One region of the Halarsenatibacter silvermanii genome, then DNA from elsewhere that is predicted to be linked to it. Evidence: riboswitches for the same ligand, from Rfam matches in the RefSeq annotation. Region 1 holds a riboswitch; the other holds the start of a gene.
The links. A riboswitch is a leader RNA that binds a small molecule or an ion and turns the genes downstream of it on or off. The one in region 1 is predicted to bind glycine.
Positions count from the first base shown of each region.

Region 2: linked by a shared signal. The riboswitch ahead of BLT15_RS06435 (glycine/sarcosine/betaine reductase component B subunit) and the one ahead of gcvT (glycine cleavage system aminomethyltransferase GcvT) in region 1 are both predicted to bind glycine.

Region 1 covers NZ_FNGO01000015.1:38,580-54,167, forward strand. The annotation lists gene ychF (redox-regulated ATPase YchF) at 1-725, opposite strand, end outside; gene BLT15_RS08685 (DUF951 domain-containing protein) at 746-943, opposite strand; gene BLT15_RS08690 (tetratricopeptide repeat protein) at 1,001-1,549, opposite strand; gene gcvPB (aminomethyl-transferring glycine dehydrogenase subunit GcvPB) at 1,700-3,148, opposite strand; gene gcvPA (aminomethyl-transferring glycine dehydrogenase subunit GcvPA) at 3,145-4,503, opposite strand; gene gcvH (glycine cleavage system protein GcvH) at 4,504-4,890, opposite strand; gene gcvT (glycine cleavage system aminomethyltransferase GcvT) at 5,418-6,491, opposite strand; glycine riboswitch at 6,592-6,684, opposite strand; gene BLT15_RS08715 (potassium channel family protein) at 6,910-7,569, opposite strand; gene BLT15_RS08720 (ParB/RepB/Spo0J family partition protein) at 7,809-8,783, opposite strand; gene BLT15_RS08725 (ParA family protein) at 8,776-9,564, opposite strand; gene rsmG (16S rRNA (guanine(527)-N(7))-methyltransferase RsmG) at 9,656-10,375, opposite strand; gene mnmG (tRNA uridine-5-carboxymethylaminomethyl(34) synthesis enzyme MnmG) at 10,387-12,318, opposite strand; gene mnmE (tRNA uridine-5-carboxymethylaminomethyl(34) synthesis GTPase MnmE) at 12,403-13,827, opposite strand; gene jag (RNA-binding cell elongation regulator Jag/EloR) at 13,928-14,614, opposite strand; gene BLT15_RS08750 (YidC/Oxa1 family membrane protein insertase) at 14,621-15,295, opposite strand; gene yidD (membrane protein insertion efficiency factor YidD) at 15,309-15,533, opposite strand; gene rnpA (ribonuclease P protein component) at 15,561-15,588, opposite strand, start outside.
Region 2 covers NZ_FNGO01000009.1:88,034-103,621, forward strand. The annotation lists gene BLT15_RS06410 (iron-containing alcohol dehydrogenase) at 1-1,108, shown strand, start outside; gene grdD (glycine/sarcosine/betaine reductase complex component C subunit alpha) at 1,329-2,474, opposite strand; gene grdC (glycine/sarcosine/betaine reductase complex component C subunit beta) at 2,510-4,072, opposite strand; gene trxA (thioredoxin TrxA) at 4,091-4,408, opposite strand; gene trxB (thioredoxin-disulfide reductase) at 4,510-5,721, opposite strand; glycine riboswitch at 6,059-6,165, shown strand; gene BLT15_RS06435 (glycine/sarcosine/betaine reductase component B subunit) at 6,362-7,645, shown strand; gene grdB (glycine reductase complex selenoprotein B) at 7,691-9,004, shown strand; gene grdA (glycine/sarcosine/betaine reductase complex selenoprotein A) at 9,043-9,528, shown strand; gene sdaAB (L-serine ammonia-lyase, iron-sulfur-dependent subunit beta) at 9,757-10,428, shown strand; gene sdaAA (L-serine ammonia-lyase, iron-sulfur-dependent, subunit alpha) at 10,456-11,325, shown strand; gene BLT15_RS06460 (4Fe-4S dicluster domain-containing protein) at 11,551-12,189, shown strand; gene cooS (anaerobic carbon-monoxide dehydrogenase catalytic subunit) at 12,193-14,073, shown strand; gene BLT15_RS06470 (NAD(P)/FAD-dependent oxidoreductase) at 14,070-15,296, shown strand; gene BLT15_RS06475 (HD-GYP domain-containing protein) at 15,503-15,588, shown strand, end outside.

The sequences.
Region 1 (15,588 bases):
TCGAAGGTAGCAGATAACTCCACAAGTTCCTCGCCTCGCTCCTCAGCAAGCTGGCGCATCTCGAGAATGCTTTCATTATTTTCGCGATTTTCGAGTTTGTTTTCGCTCAGATTGGCAACAAAAAGGGTGGGTTTGGCCGTGAGCAGAAATAACTCTGCAACCAGCTCTTCTTCAGCTTCGTTCAGATCCATAAGCCGCACCGGTCTGCCCGATTCCAGCTCCTCTTGAAGATGATCGAGATAGGAGACCTCTTCTCTGTATTTATTTTCCCCCGTCTTCAGCATCCTTTCCGTTTTCTCACGCCGGCGCGATATGGTTTCCAAATCTTTTATGATCAATTCCGATTCCAGTATTTCTACATCGCGCAGAGGATCAATAGCACCCTCAACATGGGCAACTTCGCCTCCGGCAAAAAGCCTGACCACATGCACAATAGCATCTACTTCTCTGATATGAGAGAGAAATTCGTTGCCCAATCCCTCACCTCGGCTCGCACCTGCCACCAGACCGGCTATATCCACAAACTTCAGGGGTGCACCCCGGCAGGTTTCGGGTTGATAGTGTTCTTTTAATTTGTCCAGCCGCCGATCTTCAATTTCTACCACTCCCACATTGGGATCGACCGTACAGAAAGGATAGCTATCTGCCGGCACACCTGCTTCAGTAAGAGAATTGAACAGGGTTGATTTGCCTGCATTGGGAAGTCCTACTATACCGAGTTCCATTTTTTACCTCCAAAACTGATCTATTCTTCAGCCTTTTCCAGAATTTCTGCAAATGATTTTTCAAATTTTTTTCGCTTCATTCTAACAAACCGATCACACTCACAGCAGCGCAGTTTAAAATCCATGCCCACCCGAATGACCCGCCAGCGATTGGCACCACAAGGATGAGGTTTTTTCATTTTAACTATATCTTCTGGTTTAACATCAGCAGAGTTCATGATGTTTCACCCCTTTTACGACCTGGTCTTTGTATCTGATTTTAAAAAATAACAAAATCAAACAATCCATATTATGACCACTATGCCGATAAGACCGGCCAAAATCATCGGCAGAAGACAGCCAGGATCGCGGTAAAAAGGCCTGCTGTCGGTTTTGAGTGAGAAAGTTCCCCGCTTTTGAGCCTTCTTTAAAAATTTGATTGAATCTTTATATTCTCCGCCCTCACGCTTAATAACACCTAGATTATTGTAGGCGGGTCCGTACTCGGGATTGATCTCTAAAGCCTGCCGGTAAAGCTTTTCAGCTCTGTCCAGCTCCCCTGCCTCTTTGGCAAGATTGCCCAGATTGCTGAGTGCAGGAGGATAATCCGGGTCCTGATTCAAAGCGCGCTCCAGCAGATTTTCTCCTTCATCTGTTCTGCCGGCTCTGATCTGTATCACTGCCAGCTTGTTTAAAGCCGGAACAAATTTTTCATCTTCTGCCAGAATTTTATCGAGAATTTGCTCGGCTTTTGAAGTCTTTCCCCTTTTAATCATCTCCTCCGCCCGCCTGTAATCCTTCGCTATCTCTTCGGAGGTTTTATCGATATGTTCTTCTTTGCGCATGCCAAAAAGCACCTCCAGCAGCCGCCGTCTGCATTTATAGCATTATATCACAGCCGCCGCAGGATAAAAAGGCGCTCCATGCCCGGGCAAAACCGGGGCAGGAGCGCCCTGTTTTGTGATGTGATCATTCAATTATCAACTTCAGTCTCATTATCCCCAGCAGAGATCGGGGTTTCTGGCCGCTTCAGCCTCATCAAGATGCCCGACCGGGGCCTCATGAGGAGCATTTTTAACCATCTCAGGGTCTTCTTCTGCTTCTCTGGCTATAGTTTTCATGATATCAGCAAAGTTATCCAGCGATTCTTTGTTCTCAGTCTCCGTCGGCTCCGTCATCATAGCTTCTTCGACGACCAGCGGGAAGTATATGGTGGGAGCGTACTGATTGTAATCCAGCAGACGTTTGGCGATATTCTGGGTTGTAACTCCGTGTTCTTTCTTTTGCTTGCGTCCCGATATAACGAACTCGTGAAAGCTGTCAGCTGCAAAGGGCAGATCAAATTCATCGATGAGCTGCTGCTTGAGGTAATTAGCATTGAGTACAGCGTTTTCCGATACCCTTTTAAGACCTCCGGCTCCCTGGCCGCGAATGTAGGCATATGCCTTCAACATGACTGCATAGTTGCCGTTAAAAGCATGGACTTTGCCCAGCGATTTGGGCCTGTCGCTGTCCCAGTAATACTCATCATCTTCTTTAGAAAGCACAGGAGCAGGAATATAGGGTTTTAATTCCTCCTTTACAGCTACCGGGCCGGATCCGGGACCGCCGCCTCCATGAGGGGTGGAAAAGGTCTTATGCAGATTGTAATGAATCACATCAAAATTCATATCTCCGGGGCGCGCATAGCCCATTACAGCATTCATGTTAGCTCCATCATAATAGAGAAGACCCCCGGCTTCATGAACAATCTCGGCTATTTCCCTGATATCCTTTTCAAAGATTCCCAGCGTGTTGGGGTTGGTGAGCATGAGCGCGGCCACATCTTCATCAGCTGCTTCTTCCAGCTCATCGAGATCGATCATTCCTCTGTCGTTTGATTCAATCTCAACCACTTCCATACCGCACATGGTGGCAGTAGCCGGATTGGTTCCATGAGCTGAATCAGGTACTATTACCTTATTTCGATCGCCTTCTCCGTTATCTTCGAGATAATTCAATATAATCTGCAGGCCAACGTATTCCCCGTGTGCTCCGGAGGCTGGCTGGAGACTGACCTCATCCATACCGCTGATTTCGGCCAGATATTGTTTTAGTTCGTAGAGAAGCGAAAGTGAGCCCTGAACATGTCTTTCCGGTTGATAGGGATGAAGCATGGTAAGCCCGGGTATTCTGGCAATATCCTCATTAACCTTGGGGTTGTACTTCATGGTGCAGGAACCCAGCGGGTATATGCCGGAATCGACACCATAGTTGAGTTCTGAGAGACTCGTGAAATGTCTGACAACATCAACCTCGCTGACCTCCGGCAGCCCGGGCGCCTCATCACGAAGAGCCCATCCGGGCAGGTTTTCGCCGGGATCGACTTCGGGCACTTCTATCTCTGGCAGCGAATAACCCGTTCTGCCCGGTGTGCTGTAATCCTTCAATAAAGGTTCCTTCATTGCAGCACCACCTCCAGGGTGGAAACGTAATTATCCAGATCCTCTTTATATTTTTTCTCCGTCACATTAACCAATAGTCCTTCGACCTCTCCGAACTGCGAAAGATCGACCCCGGGCAGGATCCCTCTTTCTATCATTCCCTTTTCAATTTCGGCTGCAGATTTATCGGTCTTCATCCAGAACTCATGGAAGTGATTGTCGCCGTTGACTATCTCAACACCTTCCAATTCAGCCAGCTGATCCTTGAGATAGCGAGTCTTCTGATAGCAGTGATCGGCCACATCCTGAAGTCCCTGTTTGCCCATCGCTCCCATATAAATTGCGGCCATGACGACGTTCAGATTTTCGTTGGTGCAAATATTTGATGTTGCCCTCTCTCTACGGATATGCTGCTCCCGGGTCTGCATGGTCATTACAAAGCCCTCGTTGCCTTCATCATCAGTGGTGCGGCCAGAAAGACGTCCCGGCATTTTTCGCAGCAGCCTTCTATCATCTCTTATGGCCAGGTATCCCAGGTAGGGGCCGCCGTAATTAACCACATTGCCCAGAGGTTGAGCTTCTCCCACTGCGATATCAGCACCGAGCTCTCCCGGCGGAGTCAGCATACCTAAAGCTATGGGATTGGCAACAACGATAAGCTGAGTGTCGCTGTCCTCCAGAGCATCGTTTAACTTCTCGATATCTTCTATTGCTCCAAAAAAGTTAGGATATTGAACTACGACTGCAGCAGTTTCCGCATCAACAGCATCGATAATTTCATCGACTTTAACTACAGGTTCCTCCTCGTGCATCTCTATCTCATTAAAATCTATATCCTGAGGATATCCGTAGGTGCGGGCCACTCGACGATAGGCCGGATGAACAGTGCTCGAAAGAACAACTTTATCGCTGCGGGTAAATCGCGCTGCCATTAACACCGCTTCTCCGACAGCAGAACCTCCATCGAGCAGCGAAGCATTAGAGATCCCCATCCCGGTCAGTTCACATATCATGCTCTGATATTCATAAATTGTCTGCAGAGTTCCCTGGCTGAGTTCGGCCTGATAAGGGGTATAAGAGGTGTAAAATTCCTGGCGCAGTACCAGATGATCGATAATAGCCGGCAGATAATGATCATAGGAACCGGCTCCCAGATAACTATCTATTTCCCCCAGGCTCAAGTTGCGCTCGGCCTTTTCCTGAGCCAGCTCGACCAGCTCCATTTCCGACATTCCTTCGGGAATTTCAAAGGGACGATCCAGCATGACCTCCTCAGGTATGGCAGAAAATAATTCTTCTACATCTTCCGCGCCTATGGCAGAAAGCATTTCCTCCCGTTCCCGGTCGGTGTTGGAGATATAAGAAATATTACTCATTTAGGCTTCCTCCTCCAGATAATCCTGATATTCTTCAGCATCCATGAGCTCATCAAGTTCGGATTCATCGCTGAGCTCAATTTTAACAATCCACCCTCCTTCATAGGGTTCATCATTGATAAGCTCAGGGCTGTCGAGCAGATCTTCATTGACCTCCACGACCGTACCGCTGACCGGTGTGTAAACATCGGAAACAGCCTTGACAGACTCGATAACACCAAAGTTTTCATGTTTGTCGAATTCGTCGCCTTCCTGAGGCATCTCAACAAAAACAATATCTCCCAGCTCTTCCTGAGCATGATCCGTTAAACCAACTTTGCCAGAGCCATCCTCCACGGCTATCCATTCATGATCTTCCGTATAGCAGTAATCTTCCGGTACTTCCATATTATCCGCCTCCTGTTGTGATTTTTTATAAGGATCTTCTTGTATTCAGTTGGATAATAGGTGTGTAAAACCTCATTTTAATTGTGCTGTAAGATATAAAGCTTCGTTCACAATGAAATTTTTCCCCGGTTTAAGTTTAGTTGTCGGCCAAAAAATTGCGCTCCCTTCGCGAAAGCTCGTCCTTGAGCTCCCGCTCAGCCCGGCACATCCTGAGCCGGGGACACTATTTTTTGGCCGTGGACTCAACCTGAGTTTCGAAAAATTTCGAGTATCACTTTGCTTTATATCTTCCAGCCACTATTGTCATGATAGCGGTCTTATACGATATCTATCAACTGATAACAAGAAGATCCTTTTATAAATCATCTGATGCTAAAATTTCATATATATATGAATCTTCTCCATATCAGCTGGTTTAATATATCTTAGTCATATTCATACTGCTTATTACTGGAAGCTGACACGAACTTTGAAATTTTAACCAGCTGTTTCGGAGAAGAGCCATATTTATTAAACCATTTTGCAGGTTATATAAAAGGTGTCTTCACAATTTCGGCAGCCAGAGAACGCCCTCTTACTTCAATCTCAATCTCTCTGCCCACTTCAGAATATTCCTTATCTATATAAGCAAGGCCAATATTCTCCTCCAGACTGGGAGAATAAGAACCGCTGGTAACCTCTCCAATCTCTTTATCACCGCTGAGAACTGCATAACCATTGCGGGCTATGCCTCTTTCCCGAACTATAAAACCGGCCAGCTCTTTATCATATCCTTCTTCTCTGATCTCCACCAGGGCTTCCCGGCCAATAAAATCGCCTCCGTCAAAATCAACCGTCCAGCTCAAATTGGCCATCAGCGGGTGAATTTCCTCTGAAAGCTCGTGGCCATAAAGACAGAGCGTTTTTTCCAGCCTGAGAGTGTCACGTGCCCCCAGTCCTGTCGGCTGAATATCATGGCTTTTCCCGGATTCCATTATCCGCTGCCAGACATTATCAGCCTCTTTGGCGGCAAAATAAAGTTCAAAACCGTCTTCGCCCGTATATCCGGTTCGAGAAATTATGGTATCCACTCCGGCTATTTTCCCCTGGCTGAACTGAAATGGGTCGATTTCACCGAGCTCACAATCCGCCTGAGAGTTTAATACTTCTTCTGCAGCAGGCCCCTGCAGGGCGAGCAGAGCATATTCTTCGGTTCTATCATCGACCTCGACATCAGTAAAACTTTTTTCTTTTATCCATTCAAAATCTTTTTCTCGATTGGCTGCATTGACAACCAGGAGTAATTCATCTTCGGCCATCCGATATATCATCAGATCATCGACGACTCCCCCATGCTCATAGCACATGGGTGAATAAACCACAGATCCAGCTGACATATCAGCTATACTGTTTGTCAGCAGGTAATCAGCGCACTCTGCTGCTCTCTCGCCGGTCAGAAAAATCTCACCCATATGAGATACGTCAAAGAGACCGCAGTTCTTTCTAACATTGCGGTGTTCTTTGATAATTCCTTCGTACTCAACGGGCATCTCCCAGCCGCCAAAATCCGTCATGCTGGCTTCCAGCTCTTCATGCCGATGATAAAGCGGGGTTCTTTTAATTTTTAACCACCTCCATCAAATATTTTCCTCCAGAGAATCAAAATAGGGGAGGCTATAAATTAATATAGCCTCCCCTGTCCAGTTAACCTGTCCAGAGATCCGTCCATCCAGGATTCTTAAGCCTGAGAGTTTCGGTTCCCGCAGGAACCTTGCACCTTCGGCGCCCAAATAGGGACTCTCTCCTGAACTTCAACCGGAATCGACATATTGTGTTGATATGTCAGCAGGTATAGGTCTGTATATGATATTTTCAAAAATGGTATATTGATTTACTTCCGTAAAAATCGCTTGCTCCCAGAATACTTTCTCTGACTCATTATATATATTCTTTTTAAACAGCAGAATTCCTTCCTATAAATTCAGATTTTTTATATATTATAAATAAATGAATTAATAATTATCTCCGACAATTTTGCTGTTATTCGGGATTGAAAAGGTTTTCTACATCCTCCTTTACCTCATTGCGGGCCAGACAAATTATCAAATCATCTTTGAATAACCTGGTATTCCCCCGGGGAACCAGCGGGGAATCGCCCCGCAGAACAGAGGCAAAAACCACTTCCTGCGGCATATCGATTTCTTTTAATTTCTTACCTTCGACAGGTGAGTTCTCAGCCACCGTGAGCCTGAAAAGATTGAGACCGTCAAGATCATGGTAAAGGAGCTCTTTCATATCCTTAACTTTGACTTCCTGATCTACCAGCGCAGAAAGTATAGAGGCGCTGCTTACGGCGACATTTACTCCCAGCCAGTCGAAAAGCTTTTCATTGCCGGGGGTATTGACGGTGGTGAAGGTTCGATCGACCCCAAATGTTCTTTCGGCGATTTGACATATAACAAGATTATCCTGATCATCTTTGGTAACCGCTAAAACCACATCAGCTTTTTCTGCGCCCGCTTTTTCCAGCACATCGGCATCAGCTCCATCTCCCTGAACAGTTTCGATATCAAAGCGGTCCTGGAGCCGCTGACATTTATTTTCATCCATCTCAACCAGAATGATGTCATGCTCGTCTCTATTCAGATCATTGATTAAATATCTGCCCATTTTGCCGCCCCCGACAATTATTATATTCATGAATTATAACACCCCTATCAATTAAGATGGTTGGATCTTCTCCATATAAGGATAGAATATAGTTTTGGGCATATTCATATTCCTTATTTTTGGAAGTTACAAGGCTCTGTTCACAGTGAAATTTTTCCTGATAACCGAGTATATATGGCTATTTCACCAACTGTTCTATAGAAGAATCAGATGGTTTAACTTAAGCCTGCTGTCAGGACGATCAAAAAATCAGGATCGGATCTGAAATCTTATTCTTCAAACTTTTGGAGCAGATTTTCCAGCTGATCCAGGCTATCAGCTTTTATATGCAGCTGCCAGCTCTCCTCATCCTCTTTTATTTTTATCTCCAGAGGCAGCATTCTGGACAGCTGTTTTTCCAGGCTGCTGCGGCGGACCTGCCTGCTTTTGTCTTCTACCCCTCCATCTGAATGCCTTACATCGATCTCATCTTCATCCAGCTGTTCTCCTGGTTCAGAGGTTTCAGTTTTGACTTTTTGGGACAGCCTGTCAATATTCAATAACTCTTTATCTTTCCGCTCCCCTGACTCTTCGGCGCTTTTTTTGAGCCTGGAAACATACTTCTCGGTTTCTCTCACACTCATCTTCTCTTCCATGATCTTTTCAGCTGCTTTTATCTGCTGATCTTTGCTGTCAATACCGGCCAGAGTTCTGGCCTGTCCGGCTGATAATGTTTCACGTGAAACATATTCCTGTACCTCGAGAGGGAGTTTGAGCAATCTGAGTGAATTGCTGATACTTGAACGACTTCTGCCCAGGCGCGAGGATAATTCAGCCTGGGTGAGATCAAGCTCTTCAAGAAGCTGTTTATAAGCGCGAGCCTCTTCCAGCGGATTGAGATCTTTCCGATGAATATTCTCTATCAGAGCAAGTTCCATCATTTTATCTTGATCCAGATCTCTAACCAGAGCCGGAATCCTTTCCAGGCCGGCTTTTCTGGCAGCCCTCCAGCGTCTTTCCCCGGCCACAAGATAATATCCTTCCCCGGAGGTGGTGAGAATAACAGGCTGCAGAATCCCGTTTTCCCGGACTGATTCAGCGAGTTCTTCCAGCTCTTCTTCAGCAGCCGCATTATCTCTGGGCTGATAGGGATTGGGCTCAATTCTCTCGAGATTTATATCCTTCAACTCCTGATCATGCTCCCCTTTGCTTCCCAGCAGAGCATCGAGTCCCCGGCCCAGTCGACTCTTTTTTTCTTCATTCATTCTCGAGCACCTCCTCTGCCAGCTGACTGTAAGCTTTTGCGCCCCGGGAAGAAGGATCATAGGCAAATATTGATTGACCGAAGCTGGGAGCTTCGCTTAATCTGACATTTCTGGGTATTACCGTCTCATAAAGTCTGTCGGAAAAAAACTTCTCAACCTCCTCGCTCACCTGAGAGGAGAGATTGGTGCGGGCATCGTACATGGTTAAAAGCACACCTCTGATTTTTAGAGAGGGATTTAAATTGTTCTGGACAAGCTCAACTGTATCCAGAAGCTGTCCTAAACCTTCTAAAGCATAATATTCACACTGTATTGGTATAATAATATCATCAGCAGCGGATAAAGCATTGAGCGTCAAAAGTCCCAGAGAAGGAGGACAGTCGATCAAAGCATAATCGTAATCTATCAGCTTCCCTTCTATTTCCTGGGCCAGCTTCTTCTCTCTGGATATTTGTGATACCAGTTCGATTTGAGCCCCGGCCAGATCGATGCTGGAAGGCAGCAGTTTGAGATTATCCTCGTCCAGATCCTGAACCAGTGTATCGAACTGCTGACTGCCCAATAGAAGTTCATAAATGCTGTGTTCGAGTTCTGATTTATCCACGCCCAGTCCGCTGGTGGCATTGCCCTGGGGATCAATGTCAATAATGAGAACTTTTTTTCCCTTTCTGGCCAGCGCCGCTCCCAGATTTACGGCGGTGGTGCTTTTTCCTACCCCACCTTTTTGATTGACCACAGCGGTTATATATGCTTTGTTATTCTCTTCATTTCTATCAGTCATGATTGTCCTCCCCCGGGCCCCTGGCCCTGATCTCCTGTAAATTTAAACTAATCCTGTAAATATAATTCTATCAAACCGCCTTATCTCCTGCCTAAAGAGGTCGCTTCTCGGGAACTCCGACGCTGCGGGGAAATCTTTCCGGAGTTTTTTCTACTTTTTTGGAAATGAGAAAATACCTTTCTTCTTCCAGATAAGGAACGTCAATTTTCCGGACAATAATTTCAGACCCACCCATTTTTTCAGCAACTCCTGCAGCTGTTTTTAACTCTTCCCTGTAATTTGGCCCTTTATATAAACCCACCTGGCCAGAAACTCTGACCAGCGGCAGAGCATATTCCAGCACGACACCCGCCCGGGCCACTGCTCGGGCTGTGACAAAGTTAAACTTCTCTCGAAAATCGGGATCATCCCCCAAAATTTCCGCTCTTTCTGCAATGGGAAAACAGTTATGAATATCGAGCTTGTTGACTGATGATCTGATAAAATCAATCCGGCTCTGTCGAGAATCGAGCAGATAAAAATCTATATCCGGACGGGCCAGGCTCCACAAAAATCCTGGCAGACCGGCCCCGCTGCCGATATCAAGCACCGGCCCCCCAGAAGGTATGGATTCCAGAGAAAGAGGGGCCAGACAATCGAGGAAATGGCGTATAATAATTTTCTGTGAACCTTTCGTCCCAATTAAATTTTTTCTTCTGTTCCGCCGCTGTAAAAGTTCTAAAAAAGATATCATATTCTCCAAATTCTGTCTGGATAGCGAGATGCCGATCAGATCTGCTCCCTCTTTGAGCAAACGAAATTCTTCCTGCAAGGCTATTATCATCACTCCTCTTTTTCTTTATCGGCTTTTTCCTCTTTTTCCAGATAAATCATCAGGGCAGAAATATCTGCCGGCGAAACACCCGAAATTCTGGAGGCCTGGCCTAAAGATCGAGGTCTGATGCGCGATAATTTTTCCCGAGCTTCCTGGCGAAGATTGGAAAGTTCATCGTAGTTGATATCTTCGGGCAGAAGGCGATTTTCCATCCTTTCAAACTCCTTAATCTGCTGGCGCTGTCTGTCGATATAGCCCTGATATTTATTGGAGATCTCCACCTGCCTGAAAACTTCTCGAGGATATTCCGGCAGATCATCCACGATCTTTTTCAGATCCGGATAAGAAATTTCGGGCCGGCGCAGGATTTTTTCCAGATTTGCATCCTGTTTAAGCCCACCGCTGTCCAGTTCCTGAAGCGCCTGTATTACATCTCTGGTGGGAGTAACTTTTGTATTGTTCAGGTAATCTTCCAGCTCCTCTATCTGCTCTTTTTTGTTCTTGTAAATTTCCCATCTCCTATCACTCACCAGCCCAGTTTCACGACCGAGAGGGGTGAGCCTTTGATCGGCATTGTCCTGCCGCAAAAGCAGTCTGTATTCAGCACGCGAAGTTAGCATCCGATAGGGTTCGCGGGGGTTTTTGGTGACCAGTTCATCGATCAAAACACCAATATACGCCTCAGACCTCTGGAGAATAAGGGGGTCTCTGCCTTCCAGAGCCAGCGCTGCATTGATTCCCGCTATCAAGCCCTGTCCACCCGCCTCTTCATAGCCGGAGGTGCCGTTGATCTGTCCGGCGGTATACAAACCCTCGATGGAATCTGTCTCGAGGGTCAGATCAAACTGACCGCTGGCGACACAGTCATATTCAATAGCATAGCCCGGCCTCATAATTTCCGCCCGCTCCAGCCCGGGTATAGTTTCGAGAACTCTCTGCTGGACATCGAGCGGCAGTCCGGTAAAAAGACCGGAGATATAAAATTCATCAGTACTCCTACCTTCCGGCTCCAGGAAGAGCTGATGACTGTCTTTATCGGGAAATTCCACAACTTTATCTTCTATAGAAGGACAATAACGGGGCCCGGTTCCTTCCATCTCACCCGAGATCAAAGGTGCTCTATCGACCTGAGATCTTATCAATTCATGCGTTTTTTCGGTGGTGTGTGTCAACCAGCATGAATCCTGCTTTTTTCCCTGTAGAGGTGAATCGGATGTAAAAGAAAAACTGAGATTACCCTTATCTCCAGGTTGCTCTCGCATTTTAGAAAAGTCAACGGTGCTGCCTTTTACCCGGGGAGGGGTGGTGGTCATAAATCTCAACAGATCAAAGTTCAATTCCTCCAGAGATTCTGAAAGACTGTTGGCGGGATATTGCTGGTTAGGACCGGCGCTGTATCTTGCCTCACCGATGATATTACAGGCACGAAGGAAAGTGCCGGTTGTCAGAATGACTTTATCAGCTCGATATAATATGCCTGTTTTGGTCACCACTCCGGAAATCTTCTTCTCTTCTACGACAAGATCAACAACCACATCCTGCTTGAGGTCGAGATTCTGCTGATTTTCTAAAACCTGTTTCATTCTTTCGTGATATCGAGCTTTATCAGCCTGACCCCGCAGTGCCTGAACTGCCGGCCCCTTGCTGGTGTTAACCATTCTAATCTGAGTCATGGTTTTATCCATGTTTACCGCCATCTCCCCTCCCAGAGCATCTATCTCCCTGGCGATATGAGCTTTACCCGGCCCTCCCAGCGAAGGGTTGCAGGGCATAAAAGCTACGTGATCCAGATTTACGGTGAGTACCAGCACCCGATAGCCCATGCGTGCTGGAGCCAGAGCTGCTTCACAGCCGGCATGACCTGCACCCACCACTATGACATCGTATTTTTTGGGAGATTCGCTGGTATAATTTCCGGAACCGGCATCCCGCTCACTCATAATATATACCTCCTGTAAATCGTTTAAAAATGTTTCACGTGAAACATCTCGATAAATATTGAGTATTTAAGCCCGATTTAAAGACTATTTGCCCACGCAAAAATCCGAAAATATTTTTTCCACCATATCTTCGGTGACAGTTTCCCCCGTTATTTTGCCCAGCTCATGCAGAGCATCCCGCAGATCGATGCTGAGCATATCTTCTGGCATACCGCGCTTGCAGGCCTGCTGCATATGCTCAAGACTTTCGCGGGCTTTTTCCAGAGCCCGTCTGTGTCTGAGCCGGGTTACGGTATAATCATGATCTCCTACGACCCTGTCGCTGAAAATCAGCTCAACGATGGTCTCTTTCAATTCTTTTAAACCCCGACGCTCTTCTACCGAAATAAACAAAACAGGAGCCCCCGGGAAATTTTTCTCGATCTTTTCTCTATCTAAATCCGCAGGCAAGTCCGTTTTGTTTACCAGTATGATTAAAGGTTTTTCTTGAATTTTGGCGAATATTTCCCTATCTTCTTCTGTCAGCCCCTGACTGACATCGAGCATAAACAGCACCAGATCAGCGCTGCGCAGAGAGCTTTCACTGCGGGCCACACCGATTTTTTCCACCTGGTCATCGGTTGTTCTAATTCCAGCGGTATCAGTTATTCTGAGGGGAATTCCTTCGAGATTTACTATCTCAGAAATTACATCTCTGGTGGTTCCAGGAACCTCGGTAACTATAGCCCTCTCTTCATTTAGTAATGTGTTGAGTAGACTGGACTTGCCCACGTTTGGTTTTCCCGCAATCACGGTTTTGAGTCCTTCGCGATAAATTCTGCCCTCTCTGCTGCTGGCTATAAGCTTCTTTAGAGGCGATAACATATTTTCTATTCTTTCATCCAGCTCATCACCGGCAAATCCGGGAATTTCATCCTCGGGGAAATCACAGGTAGCCTCCAGCTGACTCAACAATTCCAGCATGTCATCTCTTAAATCCTTGATACGGGAAGAAAGATTCCCCTGAAGCTGCTGCATAGCTAACTCTCTGCTCTTTTCCGTCTGGGAATTTATCAGATCTATTATAGCCTCAGCCTGAGACAGATCTATGCGGCCGTTCAGAAATGCCCGCCGGGAAAACTCCCCCGGTTCAGCCATCCTGGCCCCCGCCTGCAGCACAGCCTCTAAAACTCCATTTAAGGGCATCATCCCTCCGTGACAATCAAATTCTACCGTGTCTTCAGAGGTAAATGAACGCGGTGATTTTAATACCAGAGCAAGCACTTCATCTATTTTGTTTTCTTCTTTATCCCTTATAAAACCATAATGTATCGTATGGCTGGCGACCTCTGATAAACTCTTACCGGAAGGCGAAGTAAATACGCTGTCGGCAATTTTCAGAGCCCGGGAGCCGCTTATTCTCACCTTGCCCAGCCCGCCGCTGCCTGCTGGAGTGGCTATTGCGGCAATAGTCTCCTCCTGTTCAGGTGTATTTTTGCTCTGGTTATCCCCATCTTTTCGCTCCGACATATCTTTAAAACACTCCTCCTTAAATCCTGTGATTATCCGATAAAAAAACCCAGCAGGGCAGCCCTACTGGGTGATCTACCGCCACTTATATATTTTAAAACTAATTTCCCGCCCCGGTACTATGAGATTTCGATTGAGACTGCTCGTTCATGGTGGTTTCAATCAAGACCTTGCGGAAAGGTTCTTCTCCTTCGCTGTAAGTTTTAACCCGGGGATCATCTTTAACAGCCAGGTGAATAACCCTTCTCTCATGCGGGGGCATGGGATCGAGCATAACTTTGCGGCCGGTTTCAATAGCCCTTCTTTTCATTTTTTCAGCCAATCTTTCCAGTGTTTCGCGGCGTCTCTCTCTATAACCCTCTGCATCAAGCATCACCCGGTGATAACTTTCAGTTTCACGATTTACGGCCAGAGAGGTCAGATACTGGAAAGCGTCCAGTGTTTCGCCTCTGTGACCTATAACCAGACCGAGTTCGTTATCTGAATGGAAGTTGTAATAAAGCTGTTCATCGTCGCTTTTTTCCTTTACATGCTCCACTTCGACTTCTAAATTCCCGGCCTCAAGAATCTTTTCGAGAAATTCTCTGCCTATGTCTTCAGGTTTTTTGAGATGAGTGACCTTAACCTCGGCATCCCTTTTACCTATAATTCCCAGAAGCCCGGAACTACCCTCATCCAGAATTTCTATTTCTGCTTCAGTTCGTCCTATTCCCAGTTCAGCGAGTGCCTTTTCGACAGCTTCATCAACCGTTTCAGCTTTACTGACAGTGCTTTCGGTCCAATCCATATATCGTCAGGCCTCCTCAACGGCAGTTTCCGGTTCATCTGGCTCCCTTTTAACGTAATACTGCTGGAAAAATTGAAAGAGAGTTGAAGTAAAGAGATAGAGCATAACAGCTGCGGGCAGCTGAAAACCTATAAAAACTATAAAAAGCGGCATAAAATACATCATCATCCCGGCTTTACCGCCGCCCCCGGAAAGGCTCTGGGTCATTTTGGAATGACCGAGCATAACCAGACCTGTCAAAATGACCAGAACTATGTCTCTCTCAGCAAGTGAACCACCGGTAATCCTGCCTATCCAGAGAAAAACTGATTCCTCAAATTCCGGAACGGTTTCACTCATCTGCATTATCGCCCTGTAAAGGGGGATAATAATTGCCATCTGAATAACGAGAGGCAGACAGCCTGAAAGCGGATTAACGTTATTTTCCTGATAAAGTTTCATCATCTCTTCCTGCTGTTTTTCTTTATTGTCGTCGTACTTGTCTTTAATTTCCTGCATCTGGGGCTGCAGTTCCTGCATGGCTTTCATAGATTTGGTCTGTTTGATCATCAAAGGCAGTAAAAGCAGCCTTATCAATACCGTGAAAAGGATAATGGCCAGCCCGTAGCTGGGAACAAATCCATACAAAAAAACGATGGTCTCGGTCATAAAATCGATCAGGCGTCCAAACAGTGCAAACATTAAATAATTCCTCCTATTCTACCGGATCAATTCCGCCTGGATTGAAGGGATGACATCTGCTTATTCTTTTTATCCCCATCCAGACACCTTTAAAAGGTCCGTATTTCTCAATGGCCTGCCGGGTATAGCTGGAACAGGTGGGATAAAAACGACAGGACCCGGGCAGCATCGGTGATATAAAACGCTGATAGATACCGATGAGGAGCAAAAATATTCTCCTAAAAAGTCTTTTGATCATATAATTCACCACCTGTAAACAATCGGTTTACGACCGATCGGTAAATAAGTCAGCT
Region 2 (15,588 bases), on a different contig from region 1:
GGAAGTTAAATTCGCGAGCATTGAAATATTGCCCCGAATTATAGAGGAGAAGGATCTAAAAAAACCACTGCTGGTTTCGGATGAAGGCTTAAAAGAAGTGGGGCTGGTAAAAAGGGCAGAGGATATTTTAAACGATGAGGATATTGAGTTTAGAACATTTTTAGATGTGCAGCCGAACCCTTCGATCGAAAACGTCGAGGATGGATACAGCCGGTTTGAGGAATATGACTGTGATTCAGTTATCTGTCTGGGAGGAGGAAGTCCGATAGATGCTGCCAAATCAATTGCGATTCTCGCCGCCAATGATGGTGATATAATCGATTATGAAGGCGTGCACGCGGTTGAGAACTCACCGGTTCCGATAATAGCGGCTCCCACAACAGCAGGGACCGGCAGCGAGGTCACCCCGGTTTCTGTTATAACCGATGAGGAGAATAATTTTAAATTCACAATATACAGCCATAAAATAATCCCGGAAGTTTCGCTGCTCGATCCGGATTTAATCACCAGCCTGCCGGCCGATATAGCTGCCTCTACCGGCATGGATGCGCTGACTCATGCCGTCGAGGCCTATCTATCAAAAGTTACAAATCCATTTGCCGACGCTTTAGCGGAAAAAGCGATGGAACTGATAGGAAAAAATGTGAGGAAGTTTGTCGCGGACAGGAAAGATAATGAAGCAGCCTCCAGTATGCTGCTGGGGAGCATGTTCGCAGGTCTGGCCTTTTCCTGGGGCAGGCTGGGTAATGTCCATGCCATGGCTGAACCCCTGGGAGTATATTTTGATATTCCTCACGGAACAGCAAACGCTGTGCTGCTGCCGGTCGTGCTGGATTATAACGCCCTGGCAGATAAGGGAAAATACAGGAGAATATATAATTATATCAGCAGAAAAGAGGCGGAGGGATTTTCACCCGGGCTTTTAGCAGAAAAAGTATATGAGCTAAATGAGAAACTGGGAAATCCCGGCTCTTTATCGGAGCTGGATGTTGACCCTGATTGTATTCCCGAGATGGCAGAAGATGCCATGAAAAGCGGGAACGTGAAGATCAATCCCCGGCAGACAGACTTTGATGATATATGTCGGTTATATCAAAAGGCACTTTGAAAAATTCCTCCCGGGAAGCATCGCAGACAAATAGCTGGAGATTGTGACGGGTCTGTACCTCCTGAGCCGGGGACACTATTTTTTGGCCCTGGACTTAACCTGAATTTCGAAAAATTTCGAGTATCACTTTGCTTTATATCTTCCAGCCATTATTGTCATGATAGTGATCTTTTACGATATCCATCTCCGGCGGCAGACCTGCATAAAAAAAGGGCAGGCTTTAAATATATCCCTTTTTTTCAAGATGGCTGCGAGCTGCCTTTTGGTCCTCCCTGGCTACCATGACCACCGGGCCCGAACAGCCCATGCCGGTCTCGGCATAGATATCCTCCTGCCAGAGAGACTGGCGGGCCTTTTCTATATCGAGAACATCGAGGCCGGCGATCTCGGCATCCGTGTTCTTTTCGGGCGGCGCGGAGATATCTTCATCGCCGGCGGTTTTTTCATCCCTGTCTTCAGCTAAAATATCTTCCAGGCCGGCCGTGCGAGCTTCCTGCAGCACTTTTTCATATTTCTCAAGCAAATTTCCCCGTTTTGCTTCTGCTATATATTTTATGGCGCCGGAGATAACCGCAGCTCCGGAAGCGCGGGAGATGATACCGATTATCCCGTCCTGACCTTCGCCTATGCCCGGACCGTAGCCAAAGCCGACTACTTCGCGGTTTCCTCCGCCCTCCCGCGCGGAGAAAAGCTTCATCAATAGATTGCCGGTCAGAGTATCGCAGACCATGACATCGCAGCTGCCCAGCAGCAGATCGTTGCCCCGCATAACGCGGCCGCCGTCGCCGCGCGCCGATTCTGCAAATTTTATCCCCAGGCCGTTTTCCTGCAACTCGAGCAGTTTCTGCTCGGTCTTCCGGGCTCCTTCCACATTCAAAATACCCAGTTCAGGCTCATCTATGCCTAAAGCCCCGGCGGAGGCCAGCCCTGCCAGAGCATTTTTAACCATGGCTTCAACCCGGTCGGAGGCGCTGGAACCGGTGGTGGTGGCGATGAGCATCTCCTGACCGCTGCAGGGAGCGATCACCCGGCCCACTGTGGCCGTGCCCAGGGGGAAACTGTAATGGAGGGTGACAGCACAGTCTATCTCGCCGGTTTCTAAAAGCTTCTCCATCCTGGTGTGGGCGCTTTCTAAATCCTGACAGCTGTGGTGTTCTATCCCTGCCGGTTTCTCCCGCCCTATTAAAACCGGCTCTATATAATCAACTTTCTGATCGGCCAGTCGGGCCCCTTTGAGCAGTTCTTTTTCCCCGTGTTCGCTGCCGGGGGTTGTCAGCCCGACCCGTATTTTCTCTTTGCAGTCGCCCTTTTCCAGTCCATCAGCTATTTCCAGCAGTGCCTCTGCCACTTTTTCCTTATTTTCCATCATTACCACCTCTTCCCTGAGAAAAATTCATTTTATCACTCGCTCTCCTGGCGGAGCCGCTCGCCTATATCTCTCATAGATTGAGCTATTATATTTTTGATCTCCTCTTTATCGATCTCACCTCCGGCTTCAGGTCCTCCATCATCGTCGATCTCGCCGGAGTTTCTCTCCAGCAGAAAGGAAATCCCGTCGAATTGATTGGTTATTCGGCCCAAAAAGAGGCTGCCCTTGCCGATGATCAGCGCTCTTTCCAGCTCTCCTTTCTCCATCATCTCTGCCGCCGGACCGATAAAGGGAACCCCGGAGGGAATATGACCCTGAGTGGGAGCAAATCCCGGCATTCCGTGTTCATCGACGAAATTCATCATCTCCTGCTTTTCGAGATCGCCGCGCTTTACGCCCAGAGCGGCTATCATTTTGTAGTTCGACTCGGGCACGTTGCCGGCGCCGGCAGGCTCGGTTACCTCAGGGTTTTGCATCTCGACAGAATATTTATCGACGTCGGTAAGGGAGAGGTCGGCCCGATCGAGAGCATCGGTGACCAGCGCGCTGATGACAGCCTGAGGAGAGGAACCTCTGCCGACTGTGTGCCTGCCGGTTATATCGGTACGCAGCACCGGGCTTTCACCGTCATCGCTGCTTACGGAAAAGGCAAAACCGCCCAGAGTATCTTCCAGTACGGGCATATCTTCCTCCAGGTGTGCTTCTCCGTTCATGCCCAGCTTGGCCACAGCTCCTCCTGCCACCACGGCCACCCTATCATAGATATCGGCTTCTACCAGAGCGGCTGCCTGCATCAGAGCATGAGCAGGAGCAGCACAGAAACCGCGCACATCGCTGCCGCTGGCGTTCATGCAGCCGGCTTTTTCGGCTATCGCCTTGGCGAAGTTGCCGCCGCCGCGCTGATTCATGTCTCCGCAGGCTTCCTCCGAACATTCGATGACATAATCTATCCCGTCCAAATCCAGGCCGCCGGCAGCCAGGTGTTTCATGGCCAGAACTCCGCTGGCCTTGGCGGCGATGTTTTCCAGCATGACATGGGCGGAAAGATTTTTATCCTCGCCGTGAGCCTCTTTCACACAGCCGATCAGCTCCCCCTGCCAGCGAAGCGGTTCAGCCCTGCCATCCTCGATAAGCTCTTCGATCTCTGCCAGTCCGGAGCTCTCAGGCTCGAAATCCATATTCTTGAGGACGGGATGGTCCTCGATTTTAGACTCGATTTTGCGGCAGAAATTCTCGGCCAGCAAAACCAGATCAAAAACATCGACCGCCTGCATGAGAGCGTAAAATTCGTCTTCGGGCATTATCTCTCCCCGGGAGCTGAATCGGCCGCCCTGCTCACCGGTAAGCAGATTATCCTGCTCGTACCAGGGAGTCTCGATCTCCTCCAGCTCCTCCGGCAGAATGCCGCCGATATAGGCCTGGTTGGGTGCGTAACGTCTGCACTCCTCAAAATCGCGCAGATAGTTATCGAGCTTATCGAGATAATCCTGTCTGCCGTTCTTGCGGGCTTCAGTCTGAGTTGTTCCGCCTGCCTTAAGAATATTCGGCGTATGGGCCAGCACATAGCTGCTGCCGTCTATCACAGCTTTGCTCATTTACAATCACCTCCCCGATCACAGATATTTCTGCAGCGCATCTTCAACCTCATCTATGGTCAGATCATCTCCGGTCAAATGTTCTTTTTTCTCGCCATCCTCGTAAATTACAATAGAGGGCAGGCCCATGACCTGCTGACCCAGGGCCAGCCTTCTGTTCCCCTGGATATCGAGCGTGGCGAACCTGGCTTCCTCCTCATATTTCTCGGCCAGTTCTTCAAAATCAGGGGCCAGCTCCTTGCAGGGCTCACAGCTTTCGCTCCAAAAATCCACCACGGCCAAACCTTCAGCTTCTAAAATTTCAGTTTCGAAATTGTCTCCATCCAGTTCCAGCATCTTTTTATACCTCCCTATCCTCATAAGATAACAGGAAAAACCTAAAAATTTTACAGTTCCAGTGTTTTCCTTTCACCTTTTGCTTTTTAGCAGATCGCCTCTCAGGCCAGAAGACCTTCCAGATCCTTCGCTGTGGGACGTATAATTCTTTCTTTTTCTTCTCCACCAGCTATGGTTATCACTGTCGGGATCTCTTCCACGCCATAACGGTCGGGGATGAAATCGTTGCCGTAGGCATCTATCCTGACCAGCTCTTTATCTGTTTTTTCCTCGATTTCCAGCTCTTCCAGCAGCCGCATCGCTTCCAGACTGTCGTCATCGGTGGGGCTCCAGAAGAAAACGATCACCTCAGATTCGGTATCCAGCACGTTTTCACGCCAGTGTTCTGTCGCCTCCAGATATTTCTGGCACTCGACTGCGGCTGTGGCCCCGTCTCCGGCAGCGGTGATAACCTGGCGTACGGGCTTCTGGCGGACATCCCCGGCAGCATAGACTCCCGGCACATTTGTCCGCATACCCTCATCGGTGACTATATAACCGGATTGATCGAGTTCTACGCCGGTATCCTCCAGAATTTCGGTGCTCGGTTCCCGGCCTACAAAGATAAAAATACCGTCATAATCGAGTTTTTGCAGCTCTCCGGTTCTGATATTTTCCACCACAGCCTTATCCACCATCTGATCGCCCTCTATGCGTTTGAGGGTGGAATTCCAGACGAAGTCGATTTTATCGTTTTCATAGGCTCTTTCCTGAAACAGACTGTCGGCATCCATTTTTCCTTCCTCGTGGATAACAACAAGAGTCACCCGGCGGGCGAAATTGGTCAGATAAATAGCCTCTTCCACGGCCGAGTTGCCGTTGCCGACAACCATCACATCGAGATCGACAAAAAATTCGGCATCGCAGGTGGCGCAGTAGGAGACACCGCGTCCCTGCAGCTCTTTCTCGCCCGGTATGTCCAGTTTTCTGGGTTCTGCGCCGGTGGCGATTAATATGCTGCGGGTATGATAGGTTTTGCCGTCTTTGGTCATCACTTTTTTAGGAGAACTCTCCAGATCCAGCCTCTGAACTTCACCATCGGCGGTCAAAGCGCCAAATTTTCGGGCGTGTTCTTTGAAATTTTTGGCCAGTTCCGGGGCCGTGATATCCGTAAAACCCGGATAATTTTCCATCTCCTCATAATCGGTCAGCTGTCCGCCGGCGCTGTCGCTTTCTAAAACCAGCGTCTTTAACTTCGAGCGCGCGGCATACACCGCCGCGGAAAGCCCGGCCGGACCGCCGCCTGCTATCACCAGATCATAAATTTTATCCAAGGCAGCCAGCTCCTTTCCTGATCGACCATTATTTTTTTAATTGTATTTAAGAAAGTGATTTAGTGCACAACTTTATCTATATTAAAACAGAATTTTTGACCGCTGTCAAACACTCAATCCCGGCTAAAATGCCCTTTTTTCTCCTTTTCAGCAGCAATATCGCCCAATATCGACTCGAAAGCGGCCTATTTATAGTTTTATCAGGGCAAAAGTTCTACTTGACAGACTTAAATTTTTTATTTATAATTAAACACGAAATGACTTTGTGAGAAATTTATTAAACCGAGGTGGTCCCGAAGTATACTGCGGGAAACAGAAAAATGGATAATGCGGATGGTTGAAGGAGATGGGAGAGTGCCGCCTCTGGCGGCCGCCGAAGGGGTAAGCCGGCTGTTTTTCTCGACGGTCGGTGAAACTCTCAGGCAGCAGGACCATTTCCGGACATCTCTCTGGAGAAGAAAATTTCCGAAGGGGCAGCCCGCCGGACAGCTAATTTTGCCGTATCAAGCCGACCGGCCGGGTAATCTCTCAGGTGATCTGACAGAGCAGCGATGAGGGTGAATTTCTCTCATTGCTGCTTTTTTTATCTCACAGCTTAAGCCATGTCCGAAGCTTTCAATAACGAGGGGGGATTGCAGATATGAAGCTGGAACTGGGAAGAATAAAGATAGAAGAGGTCGAGCTGGGTTCAGAAAACGGAATCGAGGACGGCAAACTTTCTATCGATGAGGATGAGCTGGTTCAGCTCATCTGTGAGGACAGCCGGATAAAATCGGTCGAGCTGACCCTGGCCAGACCGGGAGAGAGCACCAGAATCATTCCGGTCAAAGACGTCATCGAGCCTCGCTGCAAGGTAGAGGGCGGCGAAGTATTTCCCGGCTTTGTCGGTGAAAATCAGGTGATGGGCAGCGGCCGCACGCTGGTTTTGGAAAATACCGCGGTGGTGACGACCGGCGATATCGTCGGCTATCAGGAGGGCACGATCGAGATGAGCGGACCGGGGGCGGAGTACACACCTTTTTCGGAGACGCTCAATATCGTGATCGACTGCGAGGTCGAGGATGATATAGAGGATCATAGACACGAGGAAGTTCTGCGGATCATGGGGCTGAAAGCGGCCCAACATATCGGCAGGATAGCCCGCGGAACCGAGCCTGACACCATCGAAGAGTACGAGCAGCCGGCCCTGAATGAAGCTGCAGGCGGCGGCGATTATCTGCCCCGGGTCGGTTATATTTACATGCTGCAAAGCCAGGGGCTTTTACACGATACCTACGTTTATTCGGTCGATGCCAAGGAAATTTTGCCCACCATCATCTCACCGACCGAGGTTATGGATGGAGCCATAGTCAGCGGCAACTGCGTATCGGCCTGCGATAAAAATACCACCTATTTTCATCAGAACAACCCGGTGATCGAAGAACTCTATCGCGAGGACGGCCGGACTTTGAATTTTGTTGGCACGATCATTACCAACGAAAACGTTACTCTTGATGACAAGGAGAGGTCCTCCGATTTCACCGCCCGGCTGGCCGAACAGCTCGATTTAGATGCGGCCATCGTCAGCGAAGAGGGTTTCGGCAATCCCGACGCCGATCTGATCATGAACTGCCGCAAGCTGGAAGGACGAGATATAAAGACAGTTCTGCTCACCGATGAATTTGCCGGCAGCGATGGAGCCTCCCAATCACTGGCCGATTCGACACCGGAAGGGGATGCAGTCGTCTCCACCGGCAATGCCAATGAGATAATAAGGCTGCCCGCCATGGAAAGGGTGATCGGTCAGGATAAATTTGCCGACAGCATGGCAGGCGGTTTCGAGGGAAGTTTAAAAGAGGACGGCAGCATCGAAGTTGAGATACAGGCTATCATAGGGGCTACCAATGAACTCGGATTCGGTTATCTGACCGCCCGGGAATATTGAGAGCGGGCGGCAGCTAAATTACTCGCTTTGAAATCACGAGGAGGGATGAAAGTGGCTGAAAGAAAAGCGGTTCATTATCTAAATCAGTTTTTTGGCGGCATCGGCGGCGAAGAGGCAGCCGATACGCCTCCGCGCCTAAAATCAGAGCCTGTGGGTCCGGCGGGGGCGCTCAATGCGCAGCTCGATGACTGCTGCGAGGTGGTGAGCACGATTATCTGCGGTGATGATTACTTCAGCGAAAACGAGGGGGAGGCCCTGGCTGCCATAGAGGATATGCTCACCGATATAAATCCCGACATAATAATAGCAGGACCGGCTTTTAATGCCGGCAGATACGGGATGGCCTGCGGGGCTGTGGCTCAAAAAGCAGACGAGCTCGGACTGCCCGTGGTATCGGGCATTTATCCGGAGAATCCCGGTTATGAGATGTACAGAAACCACGCCTATTTCGTGGAGACACCCGACAGCGCGGCCGGCATGAGAGATGCCCTGCCGGATATGGCCAGTCTGGTAAAGCGATATTTCGAAACCGACGGCAATCCGGGCGGTCCGGAAGAGGCCGATTATCTGCCGCGGGGGCTCAGAAAGAATATCTTTGTCGAAACAAGAGGGGCCCGGCGGGCTGTCGATATGCTGCTAAATAAAATAAAAGAAGAGGACTATAAGTCGGAATATCCCATGCCGGCCTTCGATACGGTCAAGCCAGCTGAACCTCTGACCGATCTCAGCCAGGCCAAAATAGCCCTGGTTACTTCAGGCGGCATAGTTCCGGACGGAAACCCGGACAGTATAGAGGCTTCGAGCGCGTCAAAATACGGCAAATACAGCCTGAAAGAATTTGATGATCTCAGCGAAGATAGTCATGATACCGCTCACGGAGGTTATGATCCTGTTTACGCCAGCGAGGATGCCGATCGCGTGCTGCCGCTTGATGTCATGCGGGAGCTGGAAGAGGAAGGCGAGATAGGCGAGCTGCACGACTATTTTTACACTACCGTGGGCAACGGTACCGCCGTGGCCAGCGCCAGAGAATTTGCTCAAGATATAGCCAGCGATCTGGAAGCAGCCGACGTCGAGGGCGTGGTGCTCACCTCCACCTGAGGAACCTGCACTCGTTGCGGTGCAACGATGGTGAAAGAGCTGGAGAAGGCCGGATTTACCGTGGTCCATATAGCTTCTATCGTGCCCATTTCCAAAACGGTGGGAGCCAACCGAATAGTGCCGGCGGTGGCTATTCCTCATCCCCTGGGGGATCCCGATCTCGGCGGCGAGGAGGAAAAAGCCCGGCGGCGTGAGCTGACGGAAAAGGCTTTAAATGCACTCACCATAGATGTGGAAAATCAGGCCGTTTTTGAGTGAGAGCGATCATCAAAAAATTAATTCAGGAGGTGCAAAACATGCTAAAGGACAAAAAAGCAGCCATTCTCGGCGATAGAGATGGAATTCCGGGGCCGGCTATCGAACAAGCCATGGAAACCACCGAAGCGGAGGTGGTCTTCACCACCACAGAATGCTTCGTCTGAACAAGTGCTGGTGCCATGGACCAGGAAAATCAGCAGCGGATCAAGGATCTGGCCGAAGAACACGGCCGGGAAAATCTGCTGGTGATTCTGGGTGGGGCCGAAGCAGAAGCTTCCGGTCTGGCCTGTGAGACAGTTGCCAACGGCGATCCCACCTTTGCTGGTCCACTGGCGGGAGTCCAGCTCGGGCTCGCGTGTTATCATGTGATGGAACCGGAGATCAAAAAATCTATCGATGAGGATGTCTATGAAGAGCAGATCAGCATGATGGAAATGGTGCTCGACAAAGAGGATATCATCGCAGAGGTTAAAAAGTACAGGGAAGAATACAGCGATTACGATCTCATGTCGGTAGGCGGCTGATAGAAGTCGAAAAAATAGACATTTCTCTCATAGGGGTGATCGTCAAAAAGCTGCAGATGGCGATCACCTCAATTTATTTTTTCCTGCATTCTATCTCTGTATATCGCCAGTAATAATGCAGGCTTTTTAATATATTCATTCCATGTTATTATATATATAATAATGTAGAGACTGAAATAATGATATTTCCATCCGCATATCTATCGACAAATTCAGGAGGTAAAATCGATGAGCATATTCGATATCGTGGGACCAGAAATGATAGGTCCGTCGAGTTCGCATACCGCCGGGGCAGTAAATCTGGGCAGATTGGCCAGAGTTATTGCCGGCGGTGAATTAAAAAAAGTCGTGATCAAACCTCACGGTTCCTTCGGCAAAACTCTGCAGGGTCACGGGACCGATAAGGCCCTGGTGGGCGGGCTGCTGGGCTTTGAGCCGAACGATTCCCGGCTGCGCAGTGCTTTTGCGGAGGCTAAAAAGCGCGGCCTCGAGTTTGAATTTCAGAAGGTCGAGGGTAGATCTGTCCATCCCAACACCGTCATCTTCAATTTTTATAATGACGGTGAGGACCGTGAAAAGGATGGGATAAAAATCCAGGGAGCTTCAATCGGCGGTGGTGCTGTCAAAATTACCAGAATAGACGATTTTGAGCTCGAGGTTACGGGCAATAACGACTCTATTTGGTGCGTGCACAAAAATGTGCCCGGAGTCTTCGCACATATAACTTCCATGCTGGGGGAAAATGACATCAACATAATCACTATGAAGGCCGTGCAGCTGCGGGAAAAAGATCTGGGATCCTGCATTCTGGAGCTCAACCAGCCGGTTTCGCAGGAGACCGCAGCCGAGCTGGAGAAGACCGATTTTATAAACTTTGTGCGCAGAATCCCTAAACTTTAGAAATTGATCATATCAGGAGGGATTAGCATGATTTATTCGACCTTTTCTCAGTTCCTGGCTGCAGCCGAAAACGAGAATAAAGAACTCTGGGAAGTGGTACTGGCCAGGGAGATAGAAGAGGAGGATACCGATCGCGAAAAAGTTTTTGAAAAACTCGAGAGCAGGCTGAATGTTATGGAACAGGCCATCGAAACGGGTATTGAAAACACGCTGGATTCACAGGGAGGATTGGTCGATGGAGAGGCGGCCAGACTGGCCGCTTCTGGTGACGAATTGGGCATGGAGCTTTTTAAAAACGTCAATATTTATGCTCTGGCCACTGCCGAGGTAAATGCCAGCATGGGAAAGATAATCGCCGCTCCCACCGCCGGAGCGAGCGGGGTGGTGCCGGCGGTGATATTGGCTCTCGCCGGGGAGAAGGATATCGCCAGAGATCGCCAGCAAAAAGCCCTGCTGACGGCGGCCGGTCTGGGCGAGATAGCAGCGCGTAAGGCCACTGTTTCAGGGGCTGCCGGCGGCTGTCAGGCAGAATGCGGAGTGGCCGCCGGGATGGCAGCCGGGGCCGGGTCAGAGATGCTGGGAGGCAGACCGAAAGTCGCGCTCAATGCCTTCACACTGGCGCTTAAAAATCTTCTGGGGCTGGCCTGCGACCCGGTGGGCGGTCTGGTGGAGGTTCCCTGCGTCAAGAGGAATGCCACCTCGGCCAGCTGTGCTCTTTCGGCTATTTTGCTGGCCATGTCCGGCATAGAGAGCACCATCCCCGCTGACGAGGTCGTAAAAGCCATGCGCGAAATCGGTGATCTGATGCCTTCCTGCCTGAAGGAAACAGCCGAAGGAGGACTGGCCAACACCGAGACCGCCCGTAAGTTCGAAAAATCTCTGGAGTCGAACAAATGAGAGGGAAAAAGGTAAAAATATCAGAATATTGAATTATAAAATAAGGTTCTTCCTGTCCTCAGCCGGTAAATAGGTGTGTAAAAAACCTCATTTAGTTGCACTGGAAGATATAAAGCTTAGTTCACAATGAAATTTTTACCCGGCATAAGTTTGGTCTTCGGCCAAAAAACGCTAATTTTTTGCTGAATAATTTACAGCAAAACCTGAAGCCAGGGAGGTGAAGATGTGAAAACAGTAAAGATCAGAACAGAGAGATGTGTCGGCTGTCGTCACTGTGAGCTGGCCTGTTCGCTCGAGCATTCTCCCCGCGGAAAAATTCACGCACTTTTTCAGGATAGTCCGCCCCTGCCCGCTCGAATCAGCGTTAGAACCGGCATAGACCTCCTCAATTTTCCCCTCCGCTGTCAGCACTGCGAACCCGCACCCTGCCGGGGAGTCTGTCCCAGCGGCGCTATTTTTCGCGACAGAACGACAGAAAAAGTCCAGGTAAATGAAGATGATTGTATCTCCTGTGGGATGTGTGCCATGGTCTGTCCTTACAGCGCTATAACTTTTCCCGTCGCCGGCCGGGAAACCCCGGCTGAAAAAGAAAAGGCCCCTGCCTATAAATGTGATGACTGCCTTGATCGACGTCAGCAGGACGAGATTCCCGCCTGCGCGGAGGCCTGCCGCACCGGAGCATTGGAGTTTGGCGAGATCGATGAGATGGTTTCTGCTGAAAGAGATGAGCTGGCAGTTTTGCTGACCGCTGACGCTTCCGGCAAAAAGAGCGATCGCCGGCCTGAAAACATGGAGAAATATCGCGAGTTAAAGCAAAAGATGGCAGAACTTGGACCCTTTCCTGCCAGCCGAAAGGAGGAATAACAGATGAAAGAAGAGGATAAATATTCCGATCTAACCGAGGACGAACTGGCCCAAAAATCGCTGGCCGAGGCCGAAAAAGCAGGGATGGAGACCGCCTGGGATAGGCTGCAGGATCAAAAGCCGCAGTGCGGTTTCGGCGAGACAGGTGTATGCTGCAATCGCTGTGCTATGGGTCCCTGTCAGGCCGACCCCTTTGAAGAAGGACCGGAGCGGGGAGTTTGTGGAGCCGACGCCGATCTGATAGTCGCCCGCAATCTGCTGGCCGATATAACTGCCGGAGCCGCTGCTCATTCCGATCACGGCCGGGAAGTAGCGGAGATTTTCCAGGCAGCAGCGCAGGACGAGACCGGAGGAAGTTACGGGATCAAAGATGAGGACAGGCTGGCTGAGCTGGCCGATATCTTCGATCTCGGTGGAAAGGACCTCACCCGGGAGGAGACGGCCAAAAAACTGGCCCAGAGAATACTGTCCGAGTTCGGTACCCACCGCGATGGGCTGGCACTGACAGAGAGAGCTCCGGCCGAAACCAGAGAGATATGGGATGAGCTGGGTATTACCCCGGACAGCATCGGGGGCGATCTGGTAGAAGCCATGCACAGAACCCATATGGGTGTGGGAGCAGAACCTGCCAATATGCTCCTGCACGGTCTGAAAATAGCTCTGGGTGATGGCTGGGGAGGCTCGATGATAGCAACCGAGCTGGGAGATGTCATGTTCGGCACCCCGGAGATCAATCAAAGCAGCATGAATCTGGGCGTGATCGACGAGGATAAAGTTAATGTTATCGTACACGGTCATAACTCGGTCCTCTCGGAGATGGTCGTCCAGGCAGCCGAGAGCGAAGGACTGCAAAACATGGCTGAAGAGCGGGGAGCAGAAGGTATAAAGGTGGTCGGTCTTTGCTGTACCGGCAACGAAATTCTGATGCGCAGGGGCATTCCCATGGCTGGCAATATGCTCAATCAGGAGCTGGTGCTGGCCACAGGCGCGGTGGAGGCTGCCGTCATAGATTATCAGTGCATATTTCCCTCGCTGGTCGAGAGCGCCGATTGTTACCATACGGAGATTATAACCACCAGCCATAAATCCAAAATACCGGGAGCGGTTCATCTCGAGTTCGCGCCTGAGAGTGCGGAGAGCACAGCCCGGGAGATAGTAAAAAGAGCTATAGAGAATTTCTCCGAACGCAGCTCAAATCGTGTCAACATACCGGGGGAACCTCAGCCTGTGACGGCCGGCTTTTCGCTGCAGTCGATAACTGAAGCCCTCGGGGGCAGTCTGGATCCTCTGATCGAAGCCATAAAAACCGGCGATATCAGGGGAGCGGTCGGGATAGTGGGCTGCAACAATCCCAAAATCAAGCAGGATAAGGGGCATATCGAGCTGGCCAAAGAGCTTTTGCAGGAGGATATTTTGCTGGTGGAGACCGGCTGCGCTGCCGTGGCCTCCGGCAAAGAAGGGCTTCTCAGTCCAAAAGCCAGCGAGCTGGCAGGTCCGGGACTGCGGCCGGTGCTGGAAAGCCTTGAGATGCCGCCGGTGCTGCACATGGGAGCCTGTGTCGACTGTTCCCGCATCCTCAAGCTGGCTGCGGCCCTGGCCAGAGAGATCGGAGTGGGAATCCATCAGCTGCCGCTGGCAGGGGCTGCTCCTGAATGGTATGCTCAGAAAGCTGTAGCCATAGGCAGCTATTTCGTCGCTTCGGGCGTGTATACCGTTCTCGGTCCTCCGCCCAAAATCTTCGGAAGCAGCGAGGTTGTCGATCTGCTCAGCAGCGGGCTGGAAGAAGCTGTTGGAGCTAATTTTGCCGTCGAGCCCGAACCGAAAGCGGCAGCAAAGCTTATAATCGACCATATAGAAAGTCAGCGGGAAGAGCTGGGAATATGACCGAAAAAATAGCCATTATCGGCGCCGGACCTGCCGGCCTTAGCGCCGCCAGAACGCTCAGGTCCCGGGGGTGCGGCGCCCGGATTCGAATGTTTTCAGCTGAAAAAGCCCCGCCCTATGCCCCCGCTTCTCTGGGCAGATATTTGATAGAGGATAGAGAGGATATCCTCTACTGGCAGGGCCGGGATATCTGCAAGCGGCTGGAAATAGACGAACACCGGGGAGAAAAGGTGGTTAAAGTCGAGTCCGAAGAAAAAGCTCTGACCACTGCGGCCGGCAGAGAGTATGCTTTCGATAAGCTTCTCATAGCCTCCGGGAGTTCCCTTAAGATCTCCGAGGTAATAGAGGGACATGATAAGGAAGGGCTTTTGAACTTCAAAGATCTCTCAGCCACCAGAAAAATAAAGAAGCTGGCAGCTTCCGGCCGCGGCACAGCAGTGATAATCGGGGGAGGATTTATCGGAGTCGAGATCGCCCTCTGCCTGGCCGAGATAGGCATAAAACCCTCTGTCCTCAACCGGCGGTCCTGGATTATGCCCAGGCTTTTGGACAGGGAAACCGCCGGCCGGGTGGTCGCGGATCTCGAAGAAAAAGGAGTAGATGTTCGATTGAATACCGAGGGCAAATATCTGCACGGAGAGGAGAGGGTCGAGGCTGTGGAAACCACCTCCGGAGATATCCTGAAAGCGGATATCTATATAGCAGCCACCGGCGTCTCCCCCAATACCGATTTCCTCCAAAATAGCGGTGTAGAATATGAAGATTGGGGGATTCCTGTCGATGGTAAGCTGCGCACGAATCATCCCCATATATTTGCCTGCGGCGATGCAGCTCTTACCCGCGATTTCTTAAGCGGAGAGCTCACATCTCACGGCCTTCATCCGGTTGCTGTCAGACATGGCAGGACAGCTGCTGTCAATATTATGGGAGCCGAAAAGGAATACGAGCGCATGTTCAGCATGAACTCCCTGAAAGAGCTCAGCTATAAGCTCATAGTGGTGGGAGAGCTAAAAGGAGAGATCATTCGGGACGAGAGCGAAGAATATCTGCGCAAAATATATCTGAAGGATGATAAAATTAACGGATTTGTCCTGCTGGGAAATATCGTCAATGCAGGAATATATAGATCTCTTTTGAAAAATCGCCGTGAGGTCAGCGGATACAGAAACTGGCTTATCTCACCTCAGTTCAATCCGCAGGACCGGATTTACCGGTCAATTTGATCGGCGAGAGATAATTGCTGGCGGTGGAGAAGTCGGTTCTTATCTGCTGGAATCTATTCATTTCTCATTGATATAATGGAGCTGAAAAGGGCAATTCAGATCGATATAAAGAAATTCAGAGAGAAATTTGAAAAAGCCGGACAATCCGATCGGCCGCTTAGATGCTAAAATGAAACAAACGTATTTATCCAGAGGAGGAGTAATTTTTGGCGGCAAAAGGGAGCAATAAAAAAATTGATATCGATAAATTAAAGCCTGGAATGACCATAGCCGAAGATATTGGCAGCGAATT